Regions from separate parts of the Rhizobium sp. RCC_161_2 genome, predicted to be linked through region 1. Evidence: predicted binding sites of a transcription regulator. Region 1 holds the regulator's gene; each other region holds the start of a gene.

Evidence for each region. Region 1 encodes PhoB, which activates phosphate uptake and scavenging genes when phosphate is short. Its sites were predicted from a motif close to TGTCATNNANCTGTCAT; they were not measured.
Region 2: the regulator PhoB is predicted to act here: its motif matches at 1,870-1,886, upstream of phnC (phosphonate ABC transporter ATP-binding protein).
Region 3: the regulator PhoB is predicted to act here: its motif matches at 1,653-1,669, upstream of phnF (phosphonate metabolism transcriptional regulator PhnF).
Region 4: the regulator PhoB is predicted to act here: its motif matches at 2,335-2,351, upstream of AB6803_RS01935 (DUF47 family protein).

What each region holds. Positions count from the first base shown of each region.
Region 1 covers NZ_JBFUPL010000005.1:62,185-66,483, reverse strand. The annotation lists gene pstB (phosphate ABC transporter ATP-binding protein PstB) at 1-479, shown strand, start outside; gene phoU (phosphate signaling complex protein PhoU) at 531-1,244, shown strand; gene phoB (phosphate regulon transcriptional regulator PhoB) at 1,276-1,959, shown strand; gene AB6803_RS14730 (GcrA family cell cycle regulator) at 2,047-2,583, opposite strand; gene AB6803_RS14725 (aspartate aminotransferase family protein) at 3,013-4,212, shown strand; gene argF (ornithine carbamoyltransferase) at 4,284-4,299, shown strand, end outside.
Region 2 covers NZ_JBFUPL010000005.1:433,686-437,984, reverse strand. The annotation lists gene phnD (phosphonate ABC transporter substrate-binding protein) at 1-774, opposite strand, end outside; gene phnC (phosphonate ABC transporter ATP-binding protein) at 871-1,725, opposite strand; gene AB6803_RS16625 (pyridoxamine 5'-phosphate oxidase family protein) at 1,951-2,514, opposite strand; gene AB6803_RS16620 (DapH/DapD/GlmU-related protein) at 2,609-3,226, opposite strand; gene phnL (phosphonate C-P lyase system protein PhnL) at 3,223-3,930, opposite strand; gene phnK (phosphonate C-P lyase system protein PhnK) at 3,940-4,299, opposite strand, start outside.
Region 3 covers NZ_JBFUPL010000005.1:427,444-431,742, reverse strand. The annotation lists gene AB6803_RS16600 (carbon-phosphorus lyase complex subunit PhnI) at 1-473, opposite strand, end outside; gene phnH (phosphonate C-P lyase system protein PhnH) at 477-1,106, opposite strand; gene phnG (phosphonate C-P lyase system protein PhnG) at 1,106-1,582, opposite strand; gene phnF (phosphonate metabolism transcriptional regulator PhnF) at 1,685-2,419, shown strand; gene AB6803_RS16580 (2,3-bisphosphoglycerate-dependent phosphoglycerate mutase) at 2,482-3,117, opposite strand; gene dapB (4-hydroxy-tetrahydrodipicolinate reductase) at 3,145-3,969, opposite strand; gene AB6803_RS16570 (ABC transporter ATP-binding protein) at 3,985-4,299, opposite strand, start outside.
Region 4 covers NZ_JBFUPL010000001.1:437,729-442,027, reverse strand. The annotation lists gene ugpA (sn-glycerol-3-phosphate ABC transporter permease UgpA) at 1-343, shown strand, start outside; gene ugpE (sn-glycerol-3-phosphate ABC transporter permease UgpE) at 353-1,201, shown strand; gene AB6803_RS01940 (sn-glycerol-3-phosphate import ATP-binding protein UgpC) at 1,201-2,253, shown strand; gene AB6803_RS01935 (DUF47 family protein) at 2,395-3,012, shown strand; gene AB6803_RS01930 (anion permease) at 3,012-4,016, shown strand.

The DNA of each region.
Region 1 (4,299 bases):
CCAATCCCTTCCCGAAGTCGATCTATGAGAACGTGGCCTACGGCCCGCGTATTCACGGGCTGCACCGCTCCAAGTCCGATCTCGACCATATCGTCGAAACCAGCCTGCAGAAGGCCGGCCTCTGGGGCGAGGTCAAGGATCGATTGCAGGAAGCCGGCACCAGCCTGTCCGGCGGCCAGCAGCAGCGTCTCTGCATTGCCCGCGCCGTTGCCGTCAGCCCGGAGGTCATTCTCATGGACGAGCCGTGCTCGGCGCTCGATCCCATCGCCACGGCTAAGGTCGAGGAACTGATTCACGAGATCAGGGAAAATTTCACGATCGTCATCGTGACGCATTCCATGCAGCAGGCGGCCCGCGTCTCGCAGCGCACCGCAATGTTTCACCTCGGCCATTTGGTCGAGGAGAACGATACCGATAAGATGTTCACCAATCCCGACGATTTCCGCACGCAGGATTACATCATGGGCCGTTTTGGTTGATGATGGCAGGCGCGCGGCTCCTTTCACACAGTTCACCTTGAGGATAGAAAAATGGTCTCCACTCACATTCTCTCAGCCTATGACGAAGACCTGAAGTTCCTGACGCGCCGCATTGCCGAAATGGGCGGCCTGGCCGAGCAGATGGTCAGCGATAGCGTACGCGCGCTCGTCAACAGCGACGCGGCTCTGGCTCAGAAGGTCATCTCCGACGACGTCGTTCTCGACCATGCCGAGCGCGAAGTCGGCGATAAGGCGATCGTCACCATCGCTCGCCGTCAGCCGATGGCCGCCGACCTTCGCGAAATCATGGGCTCGATCCGCATCGCCTCCGATCTGGAGCGTGTCGGCGACCTCGGCAAGAACACCGCCAAGCGCGTCATCGCCGTCCAGGGCACCGGCGTTCCACGGAAACTTGCCCGTGGCATCGAACATCTCTCCGAACTGGCGCTTAGCCAGCTCAAGGAAGTGCTCGACGTCTACACGACCCGTTCGCCCGACAAGGCCGTGTCGATCCGTGAGCGCGACGAGGAAATCGACGCGATGTACACCTCGCTCTTCCGCGAGATGCTGACCTACATGATGGAAGATCCGCGCAATATCACTACCTGCACGCATCTTCTCTTCTGTGCCAAGAACATCGAGCGTATCGGCGACCATGCCACCAACATCGCTGAGACGATCTATTACATGGCAACCGGCAGCCAGCCCGAAGGCGAGCGCCCGAAAGACGATACCGCCAACACCGTCGGTGCGGTGACGGAATAATCCAGACGCCAAAGAAGGAGACCAGAGACGTATGGTTCCGAGAGTTGCTGTTGTAGAAGACGAAGAAGCGCTCAGCGTTCTGCTGCGCTATAATCTCGAGGCCGAAGGCTTCGAGGTCGACACGATCCTGAGAGGCGACGAAGCCGAGCTTCGCCTCCAGGAGCGCATTCCCGATCTTCTGATCCTTGACTGGATGCTCCCCGGCGTGTCCGGCATCGAGCTCTGCCGCCGGCTGCGCATGCGGCCGGAGACGGAGCGCCTGCCGATCATCATGCTCACCGCCCGCGGCGAGGAAAGCGAGCGCGTGCGCGGCCTTTCCACCGGTGCGGACGATTATGTCGTCAAGCCGTTCTCGACGCCGGAACTGATGGCCCGCGTCAAGGCGATGCTGCGCCGTGCCCGTCCGGAGGTTCTCTCCACGGTGCTGCGCTGTGGCGATATCGAACTGGACCGCGAGACCCATCGCGTTCACCGCAAGAGCCGCGAAGTGCGGCTGGGGCCGACCGAATTCCGCCTGCTGGAGTTCCTGATGTCCTCGCCGAGCCGTGTCTTCTCGCGATCGCAACTCCTCGACGGTGTCTGGGGGCATGACATCTATGTCGACGAACGCACTGTCGATGTCCATGTCGGACGTCTGCGCAAGGCGCTGAACTTCTCCAATATGCAGGATGTCATCCGCACCGTTCGCGGCGCGGGTTATTCCATGGAGGCCTGAGCGGGAAACCGGTCAGTCACCCAACATAGCGGCGGAAACAGAAAACGGGCCTTTCGGCCCGTTTCTTTTCTTCAGCTATGGCGCATCTCAGCCGCGTGGCTGAGCCGCCGGCCGCCGGCGCTCATGCACCGGCTGATAGGCCAGGCGCTGATGGTAGCCGCAATAGGGCGATGCATCCGGGCTGTCATTACCGCAGAAGTGGAAATCATCCTTCAGAGGATCGCCGACCGGCCACTTGCAGGTACGTTCGGTGAGTTCCGTCAGGCCGAGGCGTCGCGAAATCGGAACGACCACATTGGCTGCCGGACGATATTCGATCTCGTTGACCGTATCGATCTCGACTTCTTCCTTGAGCATCGTTGCGCCCTGCTGACGGGTAACCGTGCGGGTTGCAACGCGCGAGGCGTAGTTCGGTGCGCGTGGCGCCGAAGTGTTGCGCTTCTGCGCTCGGGCCGCCGTCGCCGTGCCACCGGCCTTCGCTCGGCCCGGCAGGCTCAAGCGATGTACCTTGCCGATGACGGCGTTACGACTGACGCCACCAAGCTGCGCCGCGATCTGGCTCGCGCTCAAACCCTCGGACCACAGCTTCTTCAGCTTCTCGACGCGTTCGTCTGTCCAATTCATGCCCTGTCTCCGCTGTCGCGTTTCCGATGGCAGAATCCTTCACCATTGCCTCAGATGGGGTCGAGGCCCGAAACGCTTAAAAAATTGTGGTGACTAGTTCCCGCCGCATGCAGTCTAGTAATTGAGATTTAACCTAGTGTGAGGCTGACTCCGTGACAAGAGTCGCATGATTCCTGGGGAATCGATTTCGGGGTTTTCCCCAACTTGCTTGTCTAGGCGTGGCATTTTTGCAATATTAGCAATTGAAGGCATACCTCTCGTTCAGAGGTGCTCTGCCGCGCCTGCTAAATCGCCTGTTTTGTTGACATTGCGGTGCAAAACATCAATAGTGCCTCAGCCGCCGCAAGGCGGCATTTTTGATTTTTCCGGGCCCGTTTCACTTGAAGGAAACGATTGGCCCTAAAGGTTGTGATCGAGGAGATACGGGCCATGGCTGAAACCGCGCCGCTTTATGACACCTATATGCGTGCCCCGCTGCGGTTTGAGCGAGGAGAGGGCGTATGGCTGTTCACGGAGACAGGCGAGCGCTATCTCGATTTCGCCGCAGGCGTCGCGGTGAATTCGCTCGGTCATGCGCATCCCCATCTGGTTGCGGAACTGAAGGCGCAGGCCGACAAGGTCTGGCACCTGTCGAACCTCTATGAGGTGCCGGGCCAGGAGAAGCTGTCGAAGCGCCTGACGGAAGCCACCTTTGCCGACAAGGTGTTCTTCACCAATTCCGGTGCCGAGGCACTGGAATGCGCGATCAAGACGGCGCGGCGGTACCAGTTCTCCAAGGGCCATCCCGAGAAATTCCATATCATCACCTTCGAAGGCGCTTTCCACGGCCGCACGATCGCGACGATCGCCGCCGGCGGACAGGAGAAGTATCTCGAAGGTTTCGGCCCCAAGGCGCCGGGCTTCGACCAGGTGCCGTTCGGCGATCTCGACGCCGTGCGTGCCGCTGTCACCGATGCGACGGCCGGGATTCTTATCGAGCCCGTGCAGGGCGAGGGTGGCATCCGCCCTGCGACCAACGAATTCCTGCGCGGCTTGCGCCAGATCTGCGATGAGCATGGCCTTCTTCTGATCCTTGACGAGGTCCAGTGCGGCGTCGGCCGTACCGGCAAGCTGTTTGCCCATGAATGGTCCGGCGTCACGCCCGACATCATGGCCGTGGCGAAGGGTATCGGCGGCGGCTTCCCGCTCGGCGCTTGCCTTGCGACGGCGGAAGCCGCTTCGGGCATGAAGGCCGGTACGCATGGCTCGACCTATGGCGGCAATCCGCTCGCCATGGCAGTCGGCAATGCCGTGCTCGATATCGTGCTGGCAGACGGCTTCCTCGAACATGTGCGCGACATCGCCCTGGTGTTCCGTCAGGGCCTCGCCTCGCTTCAGGATCGTTTCCCCGATATCATCGAGGATGTCCGCGGCGAGGGCCTGATGCTGGGCATCAAGGCCGCCATTCCACAGGTGGAGCTGCTGCAGGCCATCCGCGCCGAGCATCTTCTCGGCGTGCCGGCCGGCGATAACGTCATCCGTCTGCTGCCGCCGCTGGTGGTGACCGCCGAGGAAGCACGCGAAGGCATTGCCCGCATCGAACGCGCTGCAGAATCCGTGCGCGCGACCCGCGTCAAAAAGTCGGCCTAAATCCAGCGCCCGTTGATTGGGGCGTTTTGCCCCGCGCGGGCGTTGTTGTTTTCTAGAGTACAGGTAGGGACATGGCTTCTCCGAAAC
Region 2 (4,299 bases), 370 kb from region 1:
GAAGAAGTCGGTCAGCTTGGTCTGCCACTCGCTGCCGAGCGCATTGCGGACGACGAGCGGGCCGTTCGGGATCAGCGGCGAACGCCAGACTTCGACGAGCTTGTTCGGGTCGACGGCGCCCTTGTCGACTTCCTTGCGGAAGGTACCGGAGGTGTAGCCGTCCTTGAAATCACCGAGGCCCGAGGAATCGTCCACGGCAACATCGACCTTGCCGTCATAGGCGGCGAGCAGGTTGTTTTCGTGGCCGCCGTTGAACTGGGTCGAGGCGAAGAACTTGTCGTTCGGCATGCCCGTGTCCTTGGGGATCTGCGTCAGCGGAACGAGATAGCCCGAGGTGGAGTCGGGATCGGCGTAGCCGAGCTTCTTGCCCTTGGCATCCTTGATGGTCTTGATACCGGACGACTTGAGGGCGAGACCGATCGAGTAGTAGCCGGTCGAGCCGTCTTCCTGCTGCGTGGTCAGGATCGGAGTGACGGCCTTCGGGTCCTTGATGGCGACGGCTGCGTAGCCGGAAGCGCCGAGTTCGGCGAAGTCGAGCGTGCCGCCGAGCAGGCCCTGGATAACGCCGTCATAATCGGCGGCCGGGAAAAGCGATACCTTCTCGAAGCCGAATTCCTTCTTCAGGTGATCGGAGAGGCAGGCATAGTTGCGCAGGCGGTCGGTTTCGTTTTCACCACCGAGAATACCAACGCGGAATTCCTTGAGGTCCTGAGCGGCAGCGCCGCCAGCAAGCGCAAGAAGCGCCGTGGCTGCAAGAAGGGTCTTCTTCAACATGGGTTCGTCTCCTGGTTAACCGGTGTGTCCCCGGATGTCTTCGGTCTGAAAGAAATGCGCCCTTGACGCGGGCTTTCGATCGCGGCCGGCTCCCCCTCAGGGACCGGCCAGTGCCAGCGGTTGCGGGCCGGCGGATGCATGTGCCGCGGCTTGCGCGGCCGGATCGGGAATGTTGATGGCGGTCGACGTCATCGTCTCGTCGACACCGGCGCCATCCTTGTCGGTGCCGTAGATTTCCTTGACGGCTGCGGCCGTCAGGTCGGACGGCTTGCCGTCGAATACGACACGGCCGGCGGCCATGCCGACGATGCGTTCGCAATAGTTGCGGGCCGTATCCAGCGTGTGCAGGTTGGTGATGACGGTGATGCCTTCGCGCTCGTTGATGTCGCGCAAAGCGTCCATGACGATCTTGGCGTTGAGCGGATCGAGCGAGGCGATCGGCTCGTCGGCCAGCATCATCTTCGGCTGCTGCATCAGCGCGCGGCAGATGGCGACGCGCTGCTGCTGGCCGCCCGACAGCGTGCCGGCCATCTGCAATGCCGTCTGCTCGATGCCGAGGCGCTCCAGCGCCGCGATCGCTTCGATGCGCTCTTCGCGGGTGAAGACCGAGAGAAGGCTCATGACGGTCGAGCGCTGGTTGAGGCGGCCGAGCATGACGTTGGTCAGGACGTCGAGGCGCGGGACCAGGTTGAACTGCTGGAAGATCATGGCGCAGTCGCGCTGCCAGTTGCGCAGCGCCCGGCCGCTCAGCTTGGAAACCTCGGTGCCGGCGAAATGGATCGAGCCGGAAGTCGGGTCGGCGAGGCGGTTGATCATGCGCAGCAGCGTGGACTTGCCGGCGCCCGAGCGGCCAATGACACCAACCATCTGTCCTTGCGGAATGTCCAGCGTCACGGAATCGACAGCGAGCTTGTTTCCGAAACGGCGCGAGACATTCTTGAGCTCGAACATGAAGCTTTCCCTTTCGCCGCTGCTTTGGTCCGCAGCTAGCATTGACGTCGCGCTACTAACTATGAACAGGCGCAGGTGCCTTGCCTCGAAACCGAATTTCGAGCGGCTGTGCGCCAAGTATAGGCAACGCATTATCGCCGCTTCATGAAGCTCCGATGTCAGTTTTGTGTAAGTGTTGTTACAATCCCCCGCTATTGGTGCGGCGGGATGATTCAGTCGAAACGCTTAGTTGCTTTCGGTGTCAAATAAACCCGTCGGCAGACCATCCATGCTGCGGACGTTCTTTTCTCGCCGGTATTCCTCGATACCATCGGGACCCTTGGCCTTGGCCCACTGATCGAGGCTCGGCCTTTCGCCTTCATAGGAAAAGAGCGGCACGCCGAAGCCGCAGGAGGTCTGGACGAGGTCGATATCCAGCCAGACGATCTGGCGGGCACCGAGCGGTTCTTCGCCGGCATAATATGTATGCAGCAATTTCCGGTATTCAGCCGATGTCCTGTGAATGATCCGGCCGCGCCCATAGAGGCGCAGGATCATCGGCGGCCCCGCGACGGCGCAGAACATGATGGTCAGCCGCCCGTCGGCCTTCATATGCGCCGAGGTCTCGTTGCCGCTGCCGGTGCGGTCGAGATAGATGGCGGTGTTGGGCGAGATGATGCGCAGGCACAGCGTCTCGCGGGGCGAAACGTTGACGCGGGATTCCGCGGTCGCCGACGCCGTGAAGAAGATATGCTGCCGGGCAATGAAATCGCGCAGCCGGTCATCGATGCTTTCGAACTGCTTTGCCATGAAGGCGTCTCCCTCGACTATCTGGTCTCAAAGGGTCGCCAGACGCTGGATCCTTAGTCGGCCGGCGCAAGCCCCGTATCGGCGAAAAACGTCCTCATGCGCCGTAGCGGATCAAAAAATCCTCGGCGGAAAGGGCGCGGAAGTCGGTCAGCGCCGTGCGCAGAGTGGCGTGATCCCAGTCCCACCAGGCAAGCTTGTCCATCTGCGCGCCGATCTCGGCGGTGAAACGCTCGCGGATGAGCTTGGCCGGCACGCCACCGACGATCGTATAGGGGGCCACATCCTTGGAAACGACGGCACCGGCGCCGATGACGGCACCATTGCCGACCGTGACGCCCGGCAGGATGGTGGCGCCGTGGCCGATCCAGACGTCATGACCGATCACGACGCGGTTCTCGCGCCGCCAGGTGAAGAAATCCGTCTCCATATCGGCATCCGGCCAATAATCTGCCGCGCGATAGGTGAAGTGATGCAGCGTCGCCCGCCATGTCGGATGGTTGGTGGCGTTGATGCGGACGCTGGCGGCGATGTTGACGAACTTGCCGATCGTCGCGCACCAGACGGCGCCGTCCTGCATGATATAGGAATAATCGCCAATCTCGACCTCGTCGAGGCGGCAACGCTCCGAGACCTCGGTATAGCGGCCGAAGGTCGAGTTCTTGATCGTTGCTGTCGGGTTGATGAAGGGCGTTTCGCCCAATTGACGGCTCATGCGGCGGACTTTCTGGGCGAGAAGCGGGAGACGTCGAGAATCCGGCTACCGACCGCTTCGCGCACTTCCTCGTCGTGGAAGATGCCGAGCAGGGCGACGCCGGCCCTTTTCTTCTCCTCGATCATCGAGACCACCACGGCACGGTTCCGGGCGTCGAGGGAGGCGGTCGGTTCGTCGAGCAGCAGGATGGCGTGGTCGGTGATGAAGCCGCGGGCGATATTGACGCGCTGCTGCTCGCCGCCGGAGAAGGTGGCGGGCGGCAATTGCCAAAGCTCTTGCGGTAGATTGAGCTGGGCGAGCAGGTCGCCAGCCTTTTGCCGCGCATCCGCCAGCGCCACGCCGCGCGCCAGAAGCGGCTCGGCAACAACGTCGATGGCGGCCACGCGCGGCACGGTGCGCAGGAACTGGCTGACATAGCCGAGCGTATGGCGGCGAACCTCGAGAACGGTGCGTGGATCGGCGGTGGCAAGATCGATGATCTTGTCCTTTTGCGTTATCAGGATCTGGCCGGCGTCAACGGCATAGTTGCCGTAGATCATCTTCAAGAGCGAGCTCTTGCCGATGCCGGAGGGGCCGCCGAGCACGACGCATTCGCCGGCTGCGACCGAGAAGGAGACATCGGCGACGACAGGCAGGCGAATGCCGTCGCGCAGATGCATGGTGAAGCTCTTGAAGACTTCGGAAACGACGAGGGGGGTTGCCATGGTTTTTCCTCAGACCTGCAGGATCGAAGAGACGAGCAGCTGCGTGTAGGGTTCGCGCGGATCGTCGAGCACGCGGTCGGTCAGACCGTGCTCGATGACGTAGCCGTCCTTCATCACCATCATGCGGTGCGACAGCAGGCGGGCGACGGCAAGATCGTGGGTGACGATGATCGCCGACAGGCCGAGATCGTTGACGAGGCCGCGCACGAGGTCGAGCAGGCGCGCCTGCACGGAGACGTCGAGGCCGCCGGTCGGCTCGTCCATGAACACCAGGCGCGGGCCGGTCACCAGATTGCGGGCGATCTGCAGACGCTGGCGCATGCCGCCAGAGAAGGCGCGCGGCTGGTCGTCGATACGGTCGGCGTCGAT
Region 3 (4,299 bases), 370 kb from region 1:
ATTTCGGAGACGCGCATGACGCGACCCTCTTCCGCCGATCGCTGCATCGGCTCGTCCACCGGCTCGTCGGTGAGCAGGCTCGGGTCGAGCAGGCGGTGGGTATAATCGAAGGTAGGGCCGAGAAGCTGGCCGCCCGGCAGGTCCTTGTAGGTGGCGGAGATACGGCGCTCGATCTTCATCGCCGCCGTATCCAGTGGCTGGGAATAGCCGAAGCGCGGCAGCGTCGTGCGGTAGGCGCGCAGCAGGAAGATCGCCTCGATCATATCACCGCGCGACTGGCGCACGGCAAGTGCTGCTAGCGTCCGGTCATAAAGCGAGGCTTCGGCCATGACGCGGTCGACCGCAAGCGCAAGCTGCGCGACGATCTGGTCGATGCCGAGAGCCGGCAGCGAACGGTCGCCGCGGCGACGATCGGCGAGCAGCCGGTGGGCATTGGCGATGGCGGCTTCGCCGCCTTTTACGGCAACATACATGCGTCAGATCTCCGTCGCGATGATCTTGGTGGTGCGCGGCAGGCAAAGGAATTGCCGTCCGGCCGTCAGAACGAGGTCGGCGCCGCGCGGGAAGAGGGCGCGATTGTCGTTCCAGAAGCGCAGGAACGTGTCCGGCAGGCCGACCGGCGCGATCATGTTGATGTCGGCAATGCCGGGTCCGGAGAGCGCCAGTTCCTTGCCGCCCTCGAGGCTCGCAATTTCCAGCACGATGGTCGTCGAGCGGTCGGGATATTCCTGGGTGCCTATGTCGAATTGGTTGAGGGAAGCGAGCAGCACGCCGGCTTCGACGAAGGCAAAGCGGGCCTCGAGCTTTTCCGAGGTCACCGGCGCGCCGGTGTGGAAGCCGAGCCATTCCGGCATGGTCGAGCGTGCAAGACCGCCCGAAAGCCAGACCGGCGTATCATGGTCGCAAAGGGTGAGCGCAATGGCGCCGGCGGCGATGCCGAGCAGTGCGGGCGGCGCAATGTCCGAGACGACCGTCTGCAGGGTTCCCGGCCGCGCCATCGCGTCCATCATCATCTTGAAGACGCTCTGCGCGTCGAAGACCGGGTTGGTAAAGCCGCCGGTCAGGGCGTCGTTGTCGGGTATGCTGGAGATAGTGGAAAGGGTCATCAGTCTTCTCCGCGGACCATGGTGAAGAAATCGACGCGGGTAGCGGCCGTCTCTTCGGCTCGTTGCCGATCCCGTCCGGCGATCCGCTCGGTGATCGGCAGCAGGATTGCCTTCTCGACGAAATCCTTGGTGGCCGGCTGGTGCCAGAGCGCGTCGAAGATCGCCGCCAGCCGGACCTTCTCGCGGTCGGTGCCGAGCGCATGTGCGTGGCCGACCGTGCCGGAGGCGAGCCTAATGGTGGCGCGGGTTACCGTGACCTCGCCGAGATTGAAGGGGGCGCCGCCGCCGCCGATCCGCCCGCGCACCATGACGAGACCGGTTTCCGGCCCGCGCACCGGCTGGATAACCGGCTTCTCGGACAGTGCTTCCCAGGCCGCATCGAACTCGTCGCGTTCGGCCCGCGCCAGAAGATCCGCCGTGCGCTTGCGTTCCCGGCGCTCCTGCGCGGCCGCCTCTTGCCTCTGTGCTGAATTCATCGCGTCTTCCTCAAAATGTCTATTGATATAGACAACCATACAAGGTATGTTTTATATCTATTGAGGCGACGTGACAAGCGTATGACAGGGCAAGCGGGAAATATGGCGGGGCAGAAGGTACAGAGACAGACGGGCGTGGCGCTCTGGCGGCAGATCGCCGACCGGATTCGCGCGTCGATCAATCAGGGCGATTTCGACGAAACCGGCATGGTGCCGCCGGAAACGGCGCTGGCGCTGCAATTCGGCGTCAACCGGCATACGGTGCGAAGCGCGCTGGCCGCTTTGGGGCAGGAAGGCATCGTTCGCGCCGTGCAGGGGCGGGGCACCCTGATCGAGCGCAAGGAGCGGCTGAATTTCCCGATCTCGAAACGGACGCGGTTTTCTCAAGGGATCGGTGACCAAGTCCGGGAGTCCAGCAGCATGCTGGTGGCGAGTAGCAATGAAATCGCCGATGCCGAGGTGGCCCGCTGGCTGAAGCTGGAACCTGGTACAAGTGTCGTCCGACTGGAAACGCTTGGTCGGGCCGACCGTCGCCCGGTGTCACGCGCCACGAGCTGGTTCCCTGCCGATCGTTTTGCCGACATTGCCGAGATCTACAAGGCCACCGGTTCGATCACCAAGGCGTTCCGCGAACTTGGCGTCGCCGATTATGTGCGTGTCGTCACGGAGATCACCGCCACTCATGCGGAGGAAGGCGATCTCACCGACCTCGAACTTTCTCCCGGCGCCATCGTCATGAACACGAGGGCATTGAACGCCGATCTCGACGGCGTGCTGGTGCAATATTCGATCTCACGCTTTGCTGCGGATCGGGTGCGGTTTACGATCGAGAATTGATCATAAAAAAACCGGGGAGAACAAATCTCCCCGGCTCATTGATTGCAAGGCTAAAAGCGCGCTCAATGCGCGCCGGACATATCGCCGAGCACTTCCTTGGAAGCGACGGTGGAGTCGGCGTTGAGCTTGTAGACCATCGGCACGCCGGTCGCGAGGTTAAGCGCCAGGATCTGTTCCTTGGTCAGGCGGTCGAGCACCATGACCAGCGAGCGCAGCGAGTTGCCGTGGGCGGCGACGAGCACCTTCTGGCCGGCGAGCACGCGCGGCAGGATTTCGGTGAGATAATAGGGCCAGACGCGGGCGCCGGTGTCGCGCAGGCTTTCGCCGCCGGGCGGGGGCACGTCGTAGGAACGGCGCCAGATATGCACCTGTTCCTCGCCCCACTTGGCGCGGGCGTCGTCCTTGTTGAGGCCGGAGAGATCGCCATAGTCGCGCTCGTTCAGCGCCTGATCCTTGATCGTTTCCAGGCCGGGCTGACCGACTTCATCAAGGATGATCTTCAGCGTGTGCTGGGCGCGGGTGAGCACCGAGGTGAAGGCGACGTCGTATTTGATGCCGTAATCGGCGAGCGCCTTGCCGCCGGTCTTGGCTTCTTCAACGCCCTGCGCCGTCAGGTCGGGATCCTTCCAGCCGGTAAAGAGATTCTTCAAATTCCAGTCGCTCTGGCCATGGCGAACGAGGACGAGAGTACCGCTCATGAAATATTCCTCCTTGAAAGGATCGTATCAACGTGTGGAAAGCCCGAGGACATCGAGCATGGAATAAAGGCCGGGCTTCTTGTCGCGTGCCCAGAGAGCCGCTTGAAGCGCGCCGCGGGCAAACAATGACCGGTCGCCCGCACTATGGGACAACGTCAACCGCTCGCCTTCGCCGGCAAAAATAACCGAGTGATCGCCGATGACGGCACCGCCGCGCAGCGTGGCAAAGCCGATTGAACCAGCTGGACGCGGGCCGGTATAGCCGTCGCGCACGCGCACGGAATGATCGTCAAGATCGATGCCACGCCCTTTGGCAGCGGCTTCACCCAGCAGCAGAGCGGTGCCTGATGGCGCGTCGACTTTGTGCTTATGGTGCATTTCCAGAACTTCGATATCCCAGTCGGCCGGCGGAAGCGCCCGCGCGGCCTGCTCGACAAGGACGCTCAGAAGGTTGATGCCGAGGCCCATATTGCCCGACTTGACGATGCGGGCATGGCGGGCAGCGGCCTTGAACCTGGTCTCGTCTTCCGCCGAGCAGCCGGTCGTGCCGATGATGTGGACGATGCGCGCCTGAGCGGCGAGGTCTGCGAAGGTGACACTGGTTGCCGGCGTGGTAAAATCGATGACGCCTTCGGCATGCAGGAAGGCTGACAGCGGGTCATCGGTGACGGGAATGCCGATCGGCCCCAGCCCGGCGATCTCGCCGGCATCCTTGCCGATGAAGGCGGAGCCTGGGCGCGCGACGGCGGCGTGAAGGGTGACACCTTCGGTGGCGTGGATGAGGCGGATCAGGGCCTGCCCCATGCGGCCTGCCGCGCCCACCACCACCAGCTTCATCGCATCGTCGCTCATGTCGTCTCTATCGTCTTATTTGCGGGAATTGCCGGAAACGGCCGGCCGCTGAAGGTTGTTGAGGCGAGCGTAAAGGCCATTGTCGGCCTCCGCAAGCGTCTCGTGGTTGCCCTCTTCGACGACGCGCCCATTCTGCATGACAATGATCTTCTCGGCCCGGACGACCGTCGACAGACGATGAGCGATGACGACGACCGTGCGGCCGCTCATGGCTTCGTCCAGCGCCTTCTGCACGGCCGCTTCCGACTCCGTATCGAGCGCCGACGTGGCTTCGTCGAGCAGCAGGATCGGCGCGTTGCGCACCAGCGCGCGGGCAATCGACAGGCGCTG
Region 4 (4,299 bases), on a different contig from region 1:
GGCAATCCCCAAATCGCTGCTCGAGGCCGCCTCCATCGACGGCGCGCGCGGCAACCGGCGCTTCTGGACGATCGTCTTTCCGCTGCTGGCGCCGACGACCTTCTTCCTGCTGGTGGTCAACACGGTCTACGCCTTCTTCGACACCTTCGGCATCATCCACGCCGTGACCGGCGGCGGCCCGGCCAAAGCGACGGAGACCTTGGTTTACAAGGTCTACAATGACGGCTTCGTCAATCTCAACCTCGGCTCCTCGGCGGCTCAGTCCGTCATCCTCATGGTGATCGTCATTGCGCTCACGGCCTTCCAATTCCGCTTCGTTGAGAAGCGCGTGCATTATGCGTGAGGTGAGCCGATGATCGAAAAACGTCCCGTCGCCAATCTCATCGGCCATCTGATGCTGATACTTGGCGTCATCATCGTCGCCTTCCCGATCTATTACACCTTCGTCGCCTCGACGATGACTTCAGCTGAAATCCTGCGGCCGCCGATTTCGCTGCTGCCCGGCGGTCATTTTGTCGAGAACTATGGGGAAGCGCTTTCCGGCGGCGTCGAGCGCGTGGTCGGCGTCAGCCTGCCGCGCATGCTCTGGAACACATTCGTCGTGGCGGTCGTCATCGCCGTCGGCAAGATCGCGATCTCGTTCCTGTCGGCCTTTGCAATCGTCTTCTTCCGCTTTCCGCTGCGCATGGTGTTCTTCTGGATGATCTTCGTAACGCTGATGCTCCCGGTGGAAGTCCGCATCCTGCCAACCTACAAGGTTATCGTCGATCTCGGCATGATCGACACCTATGCCGGCCTGACCCTGCCGCTGATGGCGTCAGCCACCGCGACCTTTTTATTCCGGCAATTCTTCCTGACGATTCCCGGTGAGTTGCTGGAGGCGGCGCGCATCGACAATGCCGGACCCTTCCGCTTCATGCGCGATATCCTGCTGCCGCTGTCGAAGACCAATATCGCCGCCCTGTTCGTGATCCTCTTCATCTATGGCTGGACGCAGTATCTGTGGCCGCTGCTCGTCACCAACGACGCCAAGATGTCGACGATCATCATCGGGCTCCGGAAAATGGTGGATTTCGCCGATGCGGCGACGCCGTGGAATTTCGTGATGGTGACGGCGATCCTGGCGATCATTCCGCCCATCGTCGTCGTGGTGCTCATGCAGCGCTGGTTCGTCAAAGGTCTTGTGGAGACGGAGAAATAATGGCTGGGATCACCCTCAAGGATGTCCGCAAAACCTATGGCGGCGGCATCGACGTCATCAAGGGCGTGTCGCTCGATATTGCTGACGGCGAACTCGTCGTGCTGGTCGGGCCTTCCGGCTGCGGCAAGTCTACGCTGCTGCGCATGATTGCCGGCCTGGAAAGCATCACATCGGGCACGGTGTCCATCAATGATCGGGTGGTCAACGAGCTGGAGCCGTCGGACCGTGACATCGCCATGGTCTTCCAGAATTATGCGCTCTATCCGCATATGACGGTGCGCCAGAACCTGGCCTACGGGTTGAAGAACCGCAACATGCCGAAGGACGAGATCGAGCGGCGGATCGACAAGACGGCTCGCTCGCTGGAAATCGAACAGTTCCTGGAGCGCAAGCCACGCCAACTGTCCGGCGGCCAGCGCCAGCGCGTTGCCATGGGCCGCGCCATCGTGCGCGAACCGGCCGCTTTCCTGTTCGATGAGCCGCTCTCCAATCTCGACGCCAAGCTGCGCGTGCAGATGCGCGTCGAGATCAAGCGGCTGCAGCGATCGCTGGCGACCACCAGCGTCTATGTCACGCATGACCAGATGGAGGCTATGACGCTGGCCGACCGGCTTGTCGTGTTGAATGGCGGCCGGATCGAGCAGGTCGGCACGCCCATCGAACTCTACGAGCGGCCAGCCACGACCTTTGTCGCAACCTTCATCGGCTCGCCGTCGATGAATCTGCTGAAGATCACGGAGAAAAGCGGTCTCGCACTTTCTCCAGGCACAGGCTCCGTCAACAGCGACACGACCATCGGTATCCGACCCGAAGACCTTCATCTAGCCGAGGATGGAAATGCCGCCGCCTTTAGCGCAAAGGTCCGTGTGCTGGCGGTGGAGCTGGTGGGTGCGGAAAGCTATGTATATGGGGTCCTTCAAGACGGCCAGGACATCGTCTTTCGCGTTTTCGGACGATCCCAGATCGCGATCGATGCCGAGCTTGTCGTTACCGCTTCCGCCAATGCCCTGCATTTCTTCGACGGCGGAGGAAACAGAATAGAGGCCGCATAAACGGTTCAAACCTTGGGACGATGCGGTTGGAGCCTGTCGTTTCGCAGGCGTATCGGCTTTTCATGTCACGCTCCGTCATTTATGACGGATTTATGACAACGCATGTTTGGAGCGCCGACAGTGAACTGGTTTCGTAAATTGATGCCGCGAGAAGATCGTTTTTTTGATCTCTTCGCGCGGCATTCCCGCACCATCGTCGGCGCGGCCGAAGCTTTGAACGAATTGCTGGCCGGCAAGGACACGGAGCAGCATTGCCAGCGCATCGTCGCCCTCGAGAACGAGGCAGACGAGATTGCCCGCGAGGTGCTGCTCGCCGTACGGCGCAGCTTCATCACGCCCTTCGATCGCGGAGATATCAAGGACCTTATCATGTCGATGGATGATGCCATCGACATGATGCACAAGACGGTGAAGACCATCCGGCTGTTCGAACAGACAAGCTTCGACCCCAGGATGCAGGAGATGGGCGCAGCGATCGTCCAGGCCGCCAAGCTGGTGGCCGAGGCAATCCCGCTGCTCGACCGCATGGGCGCCAACTCGGCGCGCCTCAGCGTGCTCACCGAAGAAGTGGTGAAAGTCGAGGGCCGCTCGGACGAGCTGCATGAGCAGGGGCTCAAGGATCTCTTCCGCCGTCATGGCGGCTCGAACCCCATGGCCTATATCATCGGCAGCGAGATCTATGGCGAACTGGAGAAGGTGGTCGACCGCTTCGAGGATGTCGCCAACGAGATCAGCGGCATCGTGATCGAGAACGTCTGATGGAGGCCACCCTCGCCCTTCCGCTGCTGGCGGGCCTGATTGCCGTTGCGCTGTTCTTCGACTTTCTCAACGGGCTGCACGATGCGGCCAATTCGATTGCAACCATCGTCTCCACCCGTGTGCTGCGGCCGCAATATGCCGTGATGTGGGCCGCCTTCTTCAATTTCATCGCCTTTCTGTTCTTCGGACTGCATGTGGCCGAAACCCTCGGCACGGGCATCATCGACCCGGGCATCGTGACGCCGCAGGTCATCTTCGCCGCGCTGATGGGCGCCATTGTCTGGAATATCGTCACCTGGATATTCGGCATCCCGTCGAGTTCGTCGCACGCGCTTGTCGGCGGCCTGGTCGGCGCCGGGCTGGCCAAGGTGGGCACAAGCGCGATCGTCTGGTCGGGCCTGTTGAAGACGGCCGGCGCCATCGTGCTTTCGCCGCTGCTAGGCTTCGTGCTCGCACTTCTCCTCATCCTGTGCGTGACCTGGATCTTCGTCCGGCAGACACCCTTTGCCGTCGATAGCACGTTCCGCGTGCTGCAATTCGTCTCCGCCTCGCTCTATTCGCTCGGCCATGGCGGCAACGATGCCCAGAAAACGATGGGGATCATCGCCGTACTGCTCTATTCCCAGGGCTATGGCGGCGGGGAATTCCATGTGCCGCTCTGGGTGGTGCTGTCCTGCCAGTCGGCCATGGCGCTCGGAACCTTGTTCGGCGGCTGGCGGATCGTGCATACGATGGGCTCGAAGATCACCAAGCTCAATCCGATGCAGGGCTTCTGCGCGGAGACCGGCGGCGCGATCACATTGTTTGCCGCGACATGGCTCGGCATTCCGGTCTCGACCACGCACACGATCACCGGCGCCATTATCGGCGTCGGCGCTTCCCGGCGCCTTTCCGCGGTGCGCTGGGGCCTCGCCGGCAATATCGTCATCGCATGGGTGGTGACGCTGCCAGCCGCCGCGGCGATCTCCGCGCTTGTCTATTGGGTCATGAACTGGGTGGGCTGAGCGCCTACCCAAAGACTCTTTGCCTCTTCTGTAACAGCGGCTCTCTCGGCAGCACCCATCAATCGCAGCCGTAGACCTTTCGTCTACTATCTCTCCTCGCGCTCATCTCGAACATTTGCTTCTGCGCCAGCATTGAGACCGGTGCTTTTTTCGGCAACTCAAGCCTATCCCCCGCCGCCCACACTCAACATGCGCAATTAATATGCACTCCAAGAGTGCGCTCAAAACTTATGCGAAATTTCCATAGAGGCCGCTTGACAGGTCGGGCTTGGGAGGCTCTTAA